2 regions of the Rhizobium sp. OAE497 genome follow, and region 2 is predicted to be linked to the other one. Evidence: predicted binding sites of a transcription regulator. Region 2 holds the regulator's gene; the other holds the start of a gene.
The links. Region 2 encodes LexA, which represses DNA repair genes until DNA is damaged. Its sites were predicted from a motif close to TGTTCNNNNTGTGTTCNG; they were not measured.
Positions count from the first base shown of each region.

Region 1: ABIE40_RS18665 (helicase-related protein) is a predicted target of LexA. The motif match lies at 3,152-3,169, and genes of this name have one in related genera.

Region 1 is NZ_JBEPOA010000001.1:3,732,968-3,740,943, reverse strand. Features, by position in the region: gene ABIE40_RS18690 (acetyl-CoA C-acetyltransferase) at 1-809, shown strand, start outside; gene ABIE40_RS18685 (beta-ketoacyl-ACP reductase) at 872-1,597, shown strand; gene ABIE40_RS18680 (hypothetical protein) at 1,801-1,944, opposite strand; gene ABIE40_RS18675 (YMGG-like glycine zipper-containing protein) at 2,112-2,399, opposite strand; gene ABIE40_RS18670 (DUF3309 family protein) at 2,428-2,583, opposite strand; gene ABIE40_RS18665 (helicase-related protein) at 3,316-6,399, shown strand; gene ABIE40_RS18660 (RNA-binding S4 domain-containing protein) at 6,403-6,807, shown strand; gene fdxA (ferredoxin FdxA) at 7,001-7,339, shown strand; gene ABIE40_RS18650 (CarD family transcriptional regulator) at 7,737-7,976, shown strand, end outside.
Region 2 is NZ_JBEPOA010000001.1:1,727,668-1,735,643, forward strand. Features, by position in the region: partial or broken gene gltA (citrate synthase) at 1-940, opposite strand, end outside; gene ABIE40_RS08975 (ComEC/Rec2 family competence protein) at 1,340-3,658, shown strand; gene lexA (transcriptional repressor LexA) at 3,639-4,352, opposite strand; gene ABIE40_RS08985 (VOC family protein) at 4,557-5,435, shown strand; gene kdsA (3-deoxy-8-phosphooctulonate synthase) at 5,432-6,277, shown strand; gene eno (phosphopyruvate hydratase) at 6,442-7,716, shown strand; gene ABIE40_RS09000 (FtsB family cell division protein) at 7,861-7,976, shown strand, end outside.

The sequences.
Region 1 (7,976 bases), 2.0 Mb from region 2:
ATGCCGCGCATCTGCGCGGTGGCACGAAGATGGGCGACATGAAGATGATCGACACGATGATCAAGGACGGCCTGACCGACGCTTTCTACGGCTACCACATGGGTATCACCGCCGAAAATATCGCTCGTCAGTGGCAGCTTTCGCGTGACGACCAGGACCAGTTTGCCGTGTCCTCGCAGAACAAGGCCGAAGCAGCGCAGAAGGCCGGCCGCTTCAAGGATGAGATCGTGCCCTTCACCATTCAGGGCCGTAAGGGCGATACGATCGTCGATGCCGACGAATATATTCGCCACGGCGCGACGATGGAGGCGATGGGCAAGCTGCGCCCGGCTTTCGACAAGGACGGTTCGGTAACCGCAGGCAATGCCTCGGGTCTTAACGATGGTGCCGCCGCTGCCGTGCTGATGAGCGAAGCGGAGGCTTCGCGCCGCGGCATCCAGCCGCTCGTGCGCATCGTTTCCTGGGCAACGGCCGGCGTCGACCCGCAGGTCATGGGCACAGGCCCGATCCCGGCATCGCGCAAGGCGCTGGAGAAAGCCGGCTGGTCGGTCGGCGATCTCGATCTCGTCGAGGCCAACGAGGCCTTCGCCGCGCAGGCCTGCGCCGTCAACAAGGATCTCGGCTGGGATCCGGCGATCGTCAATGTCAATGGCGGCGCAATCGCCATCGGTCATCCGATCGGCGCGTCCGGCGCTCGCGTTCTCAACACGCTGGTTTTCGAAATGAAGCGCCGCGGCGCCAAGAAAGGTCTGGCAACACTCTGCATCGGCGGCGGCATGGGCGTCGCGATGTGCCTCGAAGCACTTTAAATAGCATGCGATCCATGCCTTGATGGCTTGCGATTGAAAGCGAAAACAAAGGGGAGCGAAACATGAGCAGAGTGGCTTTGGTCACCGGTGGCACGCGTGGCATCGGTGCAGCGATTTCGATGGCGCTCAAGAACGCCGGCTACAAGGTGGCGGCGAACTATGCCGGTAACGACGAGAAGGCACAGGCCTTCCATGGCGTGACAGGCGTTCCCGTTTTCAAGTGGGATGTTTCCGACTACGTTGCCTGCGGCGAAGGCATTGCCAAGGTGGAGGCGGAGCTCGGCCCGGTCGAGGTTCTCGTCAACAATGCGGGCATTACCCGCGACGCGATGTTTCACAAGATGACCCCGCAGCAGTGGCACGAGGTCATCAACACCAATCTCACCGGCCTCTTCAACATGACACATCATGTCTGGGGCGGCATGCGCGACCGCAGTTTCGGCCGCGTCGTCAACATTTCCTCGATCAACGGCCAGAAGGGCCAGATGGGGCAGGCGAATTATTCGGCCGCCAAGGCTGGCGATCTCGGCTTCACCAAGGCGCTGGCTCAGGAAGGTGCTGCGAAGAACATCACCGTCAACGCCATTTGCCCCGGTTACATCGGCACGGAAATGGTGCTCGCAGTGCCGGAGAAGGTTCTGAACGAGCGGATCATTCCGCAGATCCCGGTGGGCCGCCTTGGCGAGCCCGAAGAGATCGCGCGCTGCGTGGTGTTCCTGGCATCTGATGATGCGGGCTTCATCACCGGCTCGACCCTGACCGCGAATGGCGGCCAGTTCTTCGTCTGACGGCTAGCTGCCGCTGCGGTGATGGCCGTGACTGCCGTAGTGTTCGGAAAGTTGCCGGCGTCATAGGGATTGGCGCTGGCGCTGAAGGTTGCGACGGCAACGATTGCCGCAGCGATGACGATAATCTTGCGCATGGATAAATCTCCATTGTTCCCGGCCTCATTGGGCTGGGGTGTGAGGTCTTGCGAGTTGTTGAACTGGGATCAGCGGGACGGCGGGTGACGCTTCGCCTTGACCGGGACTTTCTGCATGGCAGCGCCACGATCACGGATGGCGGCGAGCGCTGTTGCCAAAGAGAGTGCTGCGATCAGGGTGGCGGCAGCGGAAGACAGAATGAGCTGAGCCATCGGACATTCCTTTCTGGCCGGAAAGAAGCCGGCTTGTTGATCGGGATGTGGGGAGTGTCTTGGCGGTTCGCCAGATCGGCTTTGGGAACCAAGCGTCAACGCGGCGTTGACGAGGAGCACAAATAAAAACGGGCGCCGAAGCGCCCGTTCATCACGCGATCACTGCATTAGCAACGTACATCGCGTCTTTGGCCATTCACGATGATGTAGCAACCGTAACGGTCGCGGTAGACCCGGTGATTGTAGCGGCCATTGCGCTGATCGACAGAGTTGCCGACTGCAGCGCCGACCAGGCCGCCTGCAACGGCGCCGACGGCGGCGCCGCCCCAGCTGTTGGAAACCGCACCGCCAATAAGGGCGCCAGAGCCAGCGCCGATGGCGGTGCCCTGCTCAGTTGCCGTGCACGATGCGAGCGCACCTACGAGTGCTGCAACGAGAACAACTTTCTTCATCATGACTTACAACTCCCCAGTTACATGGCCTTTAGATGCGGCCCATCAGGACAAGGATAATGATAATAACGAGAACTAGCCCTAAACCGCCAGAAGGTCCATAGCCCCAGCCGCGGCTATAACCCCAATTCGGCAGTGCGCCGATCAAAAGCAGAATAAGGATAATGAGAAGTATCGTGCTAAGCATGTTTTCCGGTCCTTCAACTCACGCCGAGTTTCGAATGGACAATAAACACGCGTCCCGGGTTTTTGTTCCCGGCTAAACTTATTTATGTACGTGAACGGATTTCGCCTTATTTACGATTGCGGACTTTATATTGGGCGAAAAGATAAAAACGCGGAAGCTAGGAAAAAGTTCCGTCCCTCGTTCTGTTTTTTAACAGGCGGTAAAATTGCGCCGGAAAACGTTAATGCGATCGGCCGCAACGAAAAAAGATCCACGCGAGGCCTTCCGCATATAGTCGCTTGCTGCACCCGGCATCAACATCTAGCGGCGAACAAAGCGCGAAACTTCGGAGGTCGGTGATTCGTCTGTGATTCGTTCCGGCTTTGGCCCGAAGGTTAATTTTCGCGGATTTTGCAAATTTCTTTGTCGGGCAATTGACAGGCGATTCTCGGCTAATGGGCCGTGGGCTTGGCTCAACGTGCCCTCTGAGCCGCCGGATTCAGCATCTAGTGGGAAAAACTGATTCAAAACCAATACTTAGCCGTGAACAAAAGCTGAATCAGCGGGAGTCAGCGATTCGTCGCCGATTCGTTCTCAAGCTGTTCCGAATCTAAAAACAGAGGCTTAGCGGCGGTCCTTGAATCAAAATAGCAGCGCATATCGGCGGCCCGGCTCTTGCGTTTGCTGGCCCGCCTGTCCATGTGTTGTCTGCCGACTTGACCCTGAGGCTCCCCCGCCTCACTTGCATGGACCATGACACAGAATTCGCAGCCCATGATCCTGAGCGGACGCGGCGTTACCGCGGTGCTCGGACCGACCAATACAGGCAAGACGCATTATGCCATCGAGCGCATGGTCGCGCACGGTACCGGTGTGATCGGTCTGCCGCTGCGCCTTCTGGCGCGCGAGGTCTATACGCGGCTGGTCGAAAAGGTCGGTGCGCATAACGTTGCGCTGGTGACCGGCGAAGAGAAGATCTCGCCGCCGAATGCCCGCTTCTCCGTCTGCACCGTCGAGGCGATGCCGCGGGAAACCAAGGCCGCCTTCGTGGCGATCGACGAAGTGCAGCTCGCCGGCGATCTCGAACGCGGGCATATCTTTACCGACCGCATTCTGCATCTGCGCGGCCGCGACGAAACCCTGCTTCTCGGCGCCGGGACGATGCGTCCGATCCTGCAGCAGCTGCTGCCGGGGATCACCGTCGTGGAGCGGCCGCGCCTGTCGCAACTCCTCTACGCCGGCCAGAAGAAGATTACCCGGCTGCCGCAGCGCTCGGCCATCGTCGCCTTCTCGGCTGACGAGGTTTATGCGATCGCCGAACTGATCCGCCGTCAGCGCGGTGGTGCTGCAGTCGTTCTCGGGGCGCTCAGCCCGCGCACCCGCAATGCCCAGGTGGCGCTCTATCAGGCGGGCGACGTTGAATATCTGGTGGCGACCGATGCGATTGGCATGGGTCTGAACCTCGATGTCGATCATGTCGCCTTTGCGCAGGACCGGAAATTCGACGGCTACCAGTTCCGCAATCTCAATCCGGCCGAGCTCGGCCAGATCGCCGGTCGCGCCGGCCGCCATGTCCGGGATGGCACCTTCGGGGTCACCGGTCAGGTCGCGCCGTTTGACGATGAGCTGGTGCAGAGGATCGAGTCGCACGAGTTCGACAGCGTCAAGGTTCTGCAGTGGCGGACCAAGGAACTGGATTTCGGATCGATACAATCGCTACGGGCAAGTCTCGAAAAGCCGCCGAGCGTCCAGGGTCTGACACGGGCGCTGCCGGCTGTCGATCAGCAGGCGTTGGAGCATCTTTCACGATATCCGGAAATTATTGACCTTGCGACAAAGCCCGAAAGGGTTGAAAAGCTCTGGGAGGCTTGTGCGCTGCCCGATTACCGGCGCATTGCACCGGCCCAGCATGCCGATCTGATCTCGACGCTCTTTTCCGATCTTGTGCGCTATGGCACGGTTAACGAGGATTTCCTCGCGGAGCAGGTGCACCGTGCGGACCGCACGGACGGTGAAATCGACACGCTTTCGGCGCGAATCGCGCAGATAAGAACCTGGACCTATGTGTCGAACCGGCCCGGCTGGCTTGCCGATCCGACACACTGGCAGGAAAAGACGCGGGAAATCGAAGATCGATTGTCCGATGCGTTACATGAAAGGTTGACGAAACGCTTTGTTGATCGCAGGACATCTGTGCTCATGAAGCGCCTGAGAGAGAATGCGATGCTGGAAGCTGAAATCAGTGTGAATGGTGATGTCTTTGTGGAGGGGCATCATGTGGGTCAGTTGAGCGGATTCCGCTTTACGCCCGTCGGTGGGACGGATGGACCGGACGCCAAGGCCGTACAGGCTGCTTCACAGAAGGCGCTTGCTCTGGAATTCGAAGCGCGCGCAGCGCGCATGCATGCCGCTGGCAATGGCGATCTGGCGATCAGCGCCGATGGCCTGATCCGCTGGCTCGGCGATCCCGTTGCCCGGCTGTCCGGCAGCGACCATGTGATGCGTCCGCGGGTGATCCTGCTTGCCGACGAGCAGCTGACCGGCAATGCGCGCGATCACGTCGCCGCCCGCGTCGAGCGCTTCGTCAATCATCACATCAGCACGGTTTTGAAGCCGCTCGATGATCTGTCGCGCGCCGAAGACCTGCAGGGTCTTGCCAAGGGTCTGGCGTTCCAGCTCGTCGAGAATCTCGGTGTTCTGTTCCGCCGCGACGTTGCCGACGACGTCAAGTCGCTGGATCAGGATGGCCGTGCCTCGATGCGCCGCTATGGCGTGCGTTTCGGCGCCTACCACATTTTCGTCCCGGCACTCTTGAAGCCGGCTCCGGCCGAGCTCATCACGCTGCTCTGGGCGCTCAAGAACGACGGCCTCGACAAGCCGGGTTACGGCGACCTCATTCCGGTGCTTGCCGCCGGACGCACGTCTGTCGTCACCGATCCGAGCTTCGAGCGCACCTTCTACAAGCTTGCCGGTTTCCGGTTCCTCGGAAAGCGCGCCGTCCGTATCGACATCCTCGAGCGGCTTGCCGACATCATCCGTCCACTGCTGCAGTGGAAGCCGGGTCAGGCAAACCGTCCCGAAGGCGCTTATGACGGCCGCCGTTTCACGACGACGACTGCGATGCTGTCGATCCTTGGTGCGACGCTTGAAGACATGGAAGAGATCCTCAAGGGTCTCGGCTATCGCGCCGACGCCGTGAAGGCTGAGGAAGCGGCCGCTCATCTGGCTGTGCAGGACGCTTCGGCGGCACCTGCTGCAGCCGCCGAGCCGGCAGCAGAAGATGCGTCCGAGAAGGCCGATCACGACGACGCCGACCAGACTGACGAAGCAACGGCTGAAACGCCGGCTGCCGAAGCAGAACCGGTCGCGGTTGAGGTCGCTGCCGAGGCTGCTCCGGCCGCCGCAGACGGCGAACCCACCGAGCCGAAGCCGGTTCTCCTGTGGCGCCTTGGCGGCCGCAACGACAACCAGCGCCAGGCCCGCAATCATGGCGGCGAACGCCGTGGCGGTGGCAATAACGAGCGTCCGCAGGGCAACCGCCGTCATGGCGCTGGCGAAGGCGGCGAGAACCGTGAAGGCCGCGACAACCGCGACGGCAACCGCCAGCAGCGTGGCCGCGACGGCGGTAAGCCGCATCAGGGCCGTGGCGACCGCAACGACCAGCGTGGCGATCGTCAGGACCGTGGTGACCGCAAGGATCGCAACGACCGTAACAACAACCGCGGCGGCGCCCAGCCGCTGCGCTTCGAGGCCAAGCCGCCGCGCAAGGAAAAGCCGATCGATCCGGATTCACCTTTCGCAAAGCTCGCTGCCTTGAAGGAGCAGATGAAGAAGTAACCGATGGGCGGGGAGACACAGCCAGCAAGCGGTTCGCGTCAGCGTCTCGATAAATGGCTGTTCTTCACGCGCATGGTGAAATCCCGCTCCCTGGCGCAAAGCCATATCCAATCGGGACACGTTCGCATCAATGGCGAACGTGTTTCCCAGCCCAGCCAGACCGTGAAAATCGGCGACCGTATCGAGCTGCAGCTCGAGCGGCGTGACGTGGTCTTGGTGGTCAAGCAGCCTGGCGAGCGGCGTGGCCCGTTTGAGGAAGCGAAGCTGCTTTACGAAGACCTGACGCCGCCTGCGGATGAGACCAAACGCCTCACCCCTTACGAGCAGGCGATCCGCGCAGCGGGCGCAGGGCGGCCCACGAAGAAAGAGCGCCGTGCAATCGACAAGCTCCAGTCGGGCGAGGATTAGAAAACTCTATCCAAACCGGCCGCTTTTGAAGATCGATTATCCTTGAAATCGGCCTGTAAAGCCGGTACGTCACATCAACTCGCCGGATAGCGTTCTAGCCTCCCAAGCCAGTACACGCTGCCCCTCCGGCTCAGGGAAAGACGCGACGTTCCAGGTTGGTCTGCCCCGCTCGCGTGAAATCCTGGAGTTCTTCATGACCTATGTCGTGACCGACAATTGCATTCGCTGCAAATATACCGACTGCGTGGAAGTCTGCCCGGTCGATTGCTTCTATGAGGGCGAGAATTTCCTCGTCATCCACCCTGATGAATGCATCGATTGCGGCGTTTGCGAGCCGGAATGTCCTGCCGAGGCGATCAAGCCGGATACTGAGCCGGGTCTCGACAAGTGGCTCAAGATCAACGCTGAATATGCCAGCATCTGGCCCAACATTACCGTCAAGAAGGACTCGATGCCCGAGGCCAAGGAGATGGATGGCGAGACCGGCAAATTCGAGAAGTACTTCTCCGAAAAGCCCGGCTCAGGCGACTGAGGCCAAGCTGCTGAAATCCGCTTGAAATCGGGTTCAGATGGCGCTTAAACGTTTCAAGTGATGCTTCTCTAATATGTGAGCCATGTGTTGCCCGCATGACTCACACGCACCAAATTATTGATTTCCTCATATTTTTGTGATAGGTTCTGAACACTGACCCATTTGAGGCACGAAGCGTGCCCAAAACCATCACGAAAGCAAATAAAATCCGTACGCGGTTCCCGTGACATATCAACATCTTGAGCTGTCCGATCGTTGATCGCGCGCATGAATTTCTTTTGCTTCTGTCTGGTGGGACCAGAGTGAAGTCACCCGACGGTAATCAACCGTCTCATCCGGGCCTGACTGACCCGGCTCCGGCCGCCGCCGGAAGCGTAACAGGGAGTTTTTGATTAGAATGACGACCCAGCAGAAAAAACCTTCAGCAGCTCGCCACGGCTTCAAGACCGGTGAATCGATTGTCTACCCCGCTCATGGGGTCGGTATCATCAGCGCTATCGAAGAGCAAGAAGTTGCCGGCATGAAGCTTGAACTTTTCGTAATCGATTTCGAAAAGGACAAGATGCGCCTGAAGGTTCCGGTCGCAAAAGCGATGAGCATCGGCATGCGCAAGCTGTCGGAGACCGATTTCGTTGAG
Region 2 (7,976 bases):
GATCGTAGTTCTTGTAGACGCGGTGACCAAAGCCCATCAGGCGGAACGGATCGTTCTTGTCCTTGGCGCGTGCGACATATTCGGGGATACGATCGACGGAGCCGATTTCCGACAGCATGTTGAGCGCTGCTTCGTTGGCGCCGCCGTGAGCAGGGCCCCAGAGGCAGGCAATGCCGGCCGCGATGCAGGCGAACGGGTTTGCACCCGAAGAGCCGGCGAGACGAACGGTCGAGGTCGAAGCGTTCTGCTCGTGGTCCGCATGCAGGATGAAGATACGGTCCATGGCGCGGGAGAGAACCGGATTGACCGTGTACTCTTCGCAGGGAACGGCAAAGCACATGCGCAGGAAGTTCGACGCGTAATCGAGGTCGTTCTTCGGGTAAACGAAGGGCTGGCCGATGTGGTACTTGTAGGCCATTGCGGCCAGCGTCGGCATCTTGGCGATCATGCGCAGCGAAGCGACCATGCGCTGGTGCGGATCGGTGATGTCGGTCGAGTCGTGGTAGAAGGCCGAGAGAGCGCCGACACAGCCGCACATGACGGCCATCGGATGCGCATCACGGCGGAAGCCGGTGAAGAAGCGGCTCATCTGTTCGTGCACCATCGTGTGGTGCGTCACGCGGTGGTCGAAGTCCTTCTTCTGAGCTGCCGTCGGCAGTTCGCCGTAAAGCAGGAGATAGCAGACTTCCAGGAAGTCGCCGTGCTCGGCCAGCTGCTCGATCGGATAGCCGCGGTGCAAGAGAACGCCCTCATCGCCATCGATGTAGGTGATCTTCGATTCACAGGATGCGGTCGAGGTGAAACCAGGATCGTACGTGAAGGAGCCGGTGTTTTTGTAGAGTGCGCCGATATCGATGACATCTGGCCCAATCGTTCCGCTCTTTACGGAAAGATTGGCGGACTTGTCGCCGATTTTGATTGTTGCGCTTTGATCCGTCATTCTGATCCTCCAAATTGGCGGCGGCGCCATAAAAGCGCCATAGGGTTAAGCGTCCGCTCAGATTGCTATATGATAGCGCGCCTAATGCCAAGTTACCGTGACGCCATTTTGTGCATCGCAGTATCAACTTTTAGGCACTCCTGCGATGCTGTAAACGCATAGCGGAAGCCGATGATTTATTTAGGCTTTTTGCACTCACGATTTTTTGCGTTTTTTCAATCGATTATTGTTGCTGAAACGCGCGCAGGGTTGCATCTTGGTTGTATTTTAATGGGTCGCAAGGCTCTTTACATGCCGGGGTTGAAAAGCAGCGAGATCAGCCTGAAGCTTTCGGACGATGCGGCCAAATTGCCGCATCTTGAACCAGCGCGCGCCTATTCTGGCCTCGTGCCCGTGCCGATGCGGCACGTACCGGCCGCGCTCAGCGCCTACCGGCTCCGATCATCCATCAGGCGCGCGATAGGCGACATCCCGAAATGCGCCGACGAAGAGCTCGCCTACGGTGCGCGAATGCTCTTCGCGCCAGTTGCTCTCGGCTTTGGTGCTGTCGCGTGGTTTGCGGCCGGCACCGGCGTTTCGCCAATTATACCGCTCTTCTTCATCGCGGTGCTGTTCACTCTCATGATCGTGACCGATCGGGCGCGGGAGGGGATGCGCGTCGTGATCGCCGCATTGACGTTGGTCGCGGCAGGCGTGGCGACTGCGCAATTCGAAACGTGGAGAGCCGAGACCATCCTCCTTGATTCCGCCGTGACGACGACGGTCACGGGACGGGTCGAGCGCCGGGAAAGCGACGGCCGCGGCGGCTGGCGCTACCTGCTGTCATTGCGCGCAACCGAAAACCCGGTGGTGAAACGCCCGCCCGCCCGGGTGACTGTCATCGCCCGCGGCGCCAAGTCCGAGTTCGAGACGGGAACCTGGGTGAAGGGCAGGGCGCGGCTGACGCCACCCTCCGGTCCGGCACTCCCCGGTCTCAACGACTTCTCGTTCTCATCCTATTTCGATCGCGTTGGCGCCAATGGGTTTTTCTATGGGGCGCCAACGACGGTGACGCCGGGAGCCGCAGACGAGCATTCGCTGACCGACAGCGCCTTCGAGTGGCTCTACCGGCTGAGAAGCGGCATCGGTGATCGCATCAGGGGCATTTTGCCCGGCGATACCGGCGCTTTCGCCGCCGCCCTCGTGACCGACGAGCGGCGGGCGATTTCGGCAGAGACCACCGAAGCGCTCCGCCAATCCGGTCTTGCCCATATCATCGCCATATCCGGCCTCAACATGGCGCTGTCCGCCGGCATCTTCTTCGTCGGGTTCCGCACGCTGCTCAGCCTGTTTCCGTCCGTCGCCCAGGCCTATCCGGTCAAGAAGATCGCGGCCGCCGGAGCGCTTGCAGCCGTCACCGCCTATTTCCTGATTTCCGGCTTCGCAGTTTCCGCCGAGCGCGCCTTCATCATGATGGCGATCATGCTGACGGCGGTGTTCTTCGACCGGCCGTCGATCAGTTTGCGCAACGTGGCGCTCTCGGCGCTGATCATCATCGCCATCTCGCCCTCAGAAATCATGGGGCCGAGCTTTCAGATGTCCTTTGCCGCGACGCTGGCGCTGGTCGCCGGCTATGCGCTCTGGAAGGAGCGGCCGGCCCGCGACAAGCCCTTTGCGAAATTGCGCCTCGTCAGGCTCATGTCATCGGCGGCCGGCTTCTTCGGCGGCATCCTGCTCACCTCCGTCATCGGCGGTTTCTCGACGGCGCTGTTCTCGATCGAGCATTTTCACCGGCTGACGGCCTATGGCCTGCCTGCCAATCTCGCCGCCATGCCCGTCATCTCCTTCGTCATCATGCCGGCCGGGCTGCTTGCAATGCTTTTGATGCCGTTTGGGCTGGATGCCTGGGCCTGGCAGGTGGTCGGCTTCGGTCTCGATCTGGTGATCGCGATCGCCAAGACCGTCTCGTCCTGGGGCGGTGATATCGGCGTCGGCCGGTTGCCTGCCTGGTATTTCCCGGCTGCGGTCGCGGGCTTCCTGCTATTGACCCTGCTGCGCACCCGGCTGAGGCACATCGGCACGGCAATCATGGCCCTGTCGACGCTTGTGGTCGTCATGCTTCCCGAAAAGCCGCCGCCGAAGATCGTCATTGCTGAGGACGGCAGCATGGCGGGGATCATCGGTTCAAGCGCAATCGCCACCAATCGCCAGCGCCCGCCGGGTTTCATCTTCGATCAGTGGAAACGGGCTCTGGTGCTGGACAGCCATCGCGAGCCGATCTTCATCACATCGGCACTGGTCCCCACCGCGCCGCCGGGCGAAAGATTGAGGCTGACACCAGCGCAACAGCAGGAAGCGCAGAGCGCCATTGCGGTGAACGCCAGGGAAGAGCGGTTTTCCTGCGTCAAGAAAGCCTGGTGCACGGCAAAGCTGGAGAACGGCTCGGTGCTGACGGTCATCGACAATGCCGCTTACCTCGGCCCCGCCTGCGATGCATCCGATATCGTTGTCACACCGGTGCGCCTGCGGCTTGAAAGCTGCCGCTCTGGCGCGCTGCTCTTCACCGGCGCTACTTTAAGAAGGACAGGCTCTGTCGAGTTGAGCTTCGATGGAGGTGCTGCAGCGGTCACCGCATCCTTCGAGGATCTCGACCGCCCCTGGACCCGCCACCGCGCCTATGATTGGCGTAGCGGCACTTTTGACGGTGATGAGATCACCGTTAGTGATAGCGGCGGATAAGGCCGACAAGCTTGCCCTGAACCTTGACGCGGTCAGGCCCGAAGATACGCGTTTCGTAGGCCGGGTTGGCAGCTTCGAGTGCGATCGATGCGCCCTTGCGGCGGAAGCGCTTCAGCGTCGCTTCTTCATCGTCGACGAGGGCGACGACGATATCACCGGCATTGGCGGTATTGGTGTTGCGGATGATGACGGTGTCGCCGTCGTAGATGCCGGCCTCGATCATCGAGTCGCCCTTGACCTCAAGCGCATAGTGCTCACCGTTTCCGAGCATATCGGCGGGAACGGTGATGTCATGGGTGTTCTGCTGGATTGCCGAAATCGGCACACCGGCGGCGATGCGGCCCATGACCGGAACCGAGATCGAGCTGCTATTGTCTTCGTTCGCCGGCTTCGGCGGCGCGACGGGCTGCGGCTTGCCGAGGCTGCCTTCGATGACGCTTGGCGAGAAGCCGCGGCGCGGCTGGATGCTGGGGCTGTAGGCCTCGGGCAGCTTGATGACTTCCAATGCGCGGGCGCGGTTCGGTAGGCGGCGAATGAAGCCGCGCTCTTCGAGCGCTGTGATCAGGCGATGAATGCCCGACTTAGAGGCGAGGTCGAGCGCATCCTTCATTTCGTCGAAGGACGGCGGTACGCCGGACTCCTTCATCCGCTCGTGAATGAAGAGGAGAAGCTCCTGTTGTTTGCGCGTCAGCATCGAAGTCTTTCCCCAGATTCGTGAAACAAAGCCAGAACGGACACTATATGTTCCATATGTGTTCCGCAAGTGCCTAAATATTGGTAAAACTTCCCATCATTTTTCGTCATTTTTGAAAGTTTCTTTGCCGGATTGGTTATCCGCGCTTGCGCTTTGCCCGGCGCGGCGTGCAAATCTCTGCCGGCTTCACCGGAGGGAACCGCCATGACGCATCCGCTCGATCATCTGGTACTGCCCGTCACCCATATCGATGTCGCCCGCGAGCGACTCGGCCGTCTCGGTTTCACCGTCGCCGCCAATGGCCGTCATCCGTTCGGAACGGAGAATGCCTGCGTCTTCCTCGCCGACAAGACCTATCTCGAGCCGCTCGGCATCGCGAGCCAGGCGGAGTGCGATGCGGCCGCCGCCAAGGGCAACAGCTTTATCGCCCGCGACCAGGCCTTCCGCTTCCGCTGCGGCGATGATGGCTTCTCGGCGGTCGTCTTCGGCACCGACGATGCCGATGCGGACAAGGCCGCCTATGATGGCGCGCAGCTGAGCGGCGGTGACATGGTGGAGTTCTCGCGCCCGATCGTCATGCCCGATGGAACGCAGGCGACCGGCGCCTTCAAGCTCGCCTTTGCCGCCGATCTGAGGGCGCCCGATGTGTTCTTTTTCGCCTGCCAGCGGATCAACGCCTTTCCGGCCGATCGCAAGGCGCTGGAGACTCATGCCAACGGCGTTCTCGGCATTGTCGAGATTGCCCTCAGCGCGGAGGAACCCGACGCCTTCGCGTCGCTGTTGCAGACGGCAAGTGGCGGCGTTGCGCCCGGTGAGGCCGCCTTCGGCCTTTCCTTCGCCCTCAGTAATGTCCGGATCGCCATCTATTCCGAAGAAGGGATGGAGGCCTATTTCGATGTCGAGCCGCTTGGCACCGATAACGGCCTGCGGGCGCGGGCAATCGTCTTTGCGGTCGCTGATCTGGCCGTGACAGCGGCGCATTTGGCTGCTAACGGGATCACCTACTTGAATATGAACAATCGTCTATTGGTGAAGCCGGCGCCGGGACAAGGCGCGATCTTCGCCTTCGAGGAGACCCAATGAGCAACACCAATGCAGAAGTCGCCGTCGGCGAAGGCGCTGGCCGCGTTACCTTTTCCAATGCCGGCAAGCTGTCGATCATCGCTGGCCCCTGTCAGATGGAAAGCCGCGAACATGCCTTCATGATCGCCGGTGTTCTGAGCGAACTCTGCAAGAAGCTCGGCATCGGCCTCGTCTACAAGTCTTCCTTCGACAAGGCCAACCGCACTTCGCTTTCGGCGCAGCGCGGCATCGGCCTCGACAAGTCGCTCGAAGTCTTCTCTGATCTGAAGAAGGAATTTGGCTTCCCGGTTCTGACCGATATCCATACCGAGGAGCAGTGTGCAGAGGTCGCAACCGTCGTCGACATCCTGCAGATCCCGGCTTTCCTCTCGCGCCAGACCGACCTTCTCGTTGCTGCGGCCAAGACCGGCCGCGCCGTCAACGTCAAGAAGGGCCAGTTCTTGGCTCCGTGGGATATGAAGAACGTTCTTGCCAAGCTGAATGAGACGGGCAACCCGAACATCCTGCTCTGCGAGCGCGGTGCTTCCTTTGGTTACAACACGCTGGTCTCCGACATGCGCTCGCTGCCGATCATGGCGGCCATGGGCGCGCCTGTGATCTTCGACGCCACGCATTCGGTGCAGCAGCCGGGCGGGCAGGGCGGATCGAGCGGCGGTCAGCGCGAATTCGTCGAGACGCTGGCGCGTGCAGCCGTCGCCGTCGGCGTCGCCGGCGTCTTCGTCGAGACGCATGAAGATCCTGACAATGCGCCGTCGGATGGCCCGAACATGATCTATCTGAAGGATATGCCGCGGCTGCTCGAGAAGCTTCTGGCCTTCGATGCGATCGCAAAGTCGGCCTGACGTTCAAAAGGCTGACATGATCTTGTAATAGGCCACGCAGGTGGCCTGAAATGAAGGCATGTTAGGCGGCTCAAAAACGGCTGTGAAAACGCCATTGCAATCTGCGTGCCTTCGATTAAGACGATTTCAAACGATTTATCCACCCACCGAGCAGGAAGAAACCCATGACTGCAATTACCGATATCATCGCCCGCGAGATCCTCGATAGCCGTGGCAACCCCACCGTCGAAGTCGACGTCTATCTCGAAGATGGCAGCATGGGCCGTGCGGCTGTTCCGTCGGGCGCTTCGACCGGCGCGCATGAAGCCGTTGAAGTTCGCGATGGCGGCAAGCGCTATCTCGGCAAGGGTGTCGAAAAGGCTGTCGAAGCCGCCAACACGGAAATCTTCGACGCCATCGGCGGCATCGATGCCGAAAACCAGATCCAGATCGACAACATCATGATCGAGCTGGATGGCACGCCGAACAAGTCGCGTCTCGGCGCCAACGCCATCCTCGGCGTTTCGCTCGCTGTCGCCAAGGCTGCCGCTCAGGCCGCCGGCCTGCCGCTTTACCGCTACGTCGGTGGCGCTTCCGCTCACCTCCTGCCGGTTCCGATGATGAACATCATCAACGGCGGGGCGCATGCCGACAACCCGATCGACTTCCAGGAATTCATGATCCTGCCGGTTGGCGCCGACTCGATCCGCGAAGCCGTCCGCATGGGCTCGGAAGTCTTCCACGTCCTCAAGAAGGAACTGTCGGCTCAGGGCCACAACACCAACGTTGGCGACGAAGGCGGTTTCGCACCGGGCCTGAAGAGCGCCCCTGAAGCCCTCGACTTCATCATGAAGTCGATCGAAAAGGCTGGCTACAAGCCGGGCGAAGACATCCATCTCGGCCTCGACTGCGCCGCGACCGAATTCTTCAAGGACGGCAAGTACGTTCTCGAAGGCGAGGGACGCACGCTGGAATCGGGCGCCATGGCCGAATACCTCGCACAGCTCGCTGCCCAGTACCCGATCATCTCGATCGAAGACGGCATGGCTGAAGACGATTGGGACGGCTGGAAGGCCCTGACCGATCTCGCCGGCAAGAAGGTTCAGCTGGTCGGCGACGACCTGTTCGTCACCAACTCGGCACGCCTGCGCGACGGCATCAAGATGGGCGTTGCCAACTCGATCCTCGTCAAGGTCAACCAGATCGGCTCGCTGACCGAGACGCTGGACGCCGTAAACACCGCACACAAGGCAGCCTACACCGCCGTCATGTCGCACCGTTCGGGCGAAACCGAAGACTCCACGATCGCCGATCTCGCAGTTGCCACCAACTGCGGTCAGATCAAGACCGGCTCGCTGTCGCGCTCGGATCGTCTGGCAAAGTACAACCAGCTGATCCGCATCGAAGAGGGCCTTGGCCCGCAGGCCCGCTATGCCGGCCGTTCGATCATCCGCGGCTGATAGCCCTTAAAGCTCAATGCCTTGAAACCCGCGCTCCACCGGCGCGGGTTTTTTCTTGCCCGCAAGAATTCATAGTCAACGGACGGTTAATCTCTGAGCGCTACTCTCTTCGCATAGGTAATGCGTTTTAGAGCATGTGTGCGTATGTGGACAAAGCATCATAAGAAAAAGAAGATCGGCCGGTTCGTGGTCCCGGCCATGACGGTCGCCTTTCTCTCCTATTTCGGCTATCATTGCATCCATGGCGATTACGGCCTGCG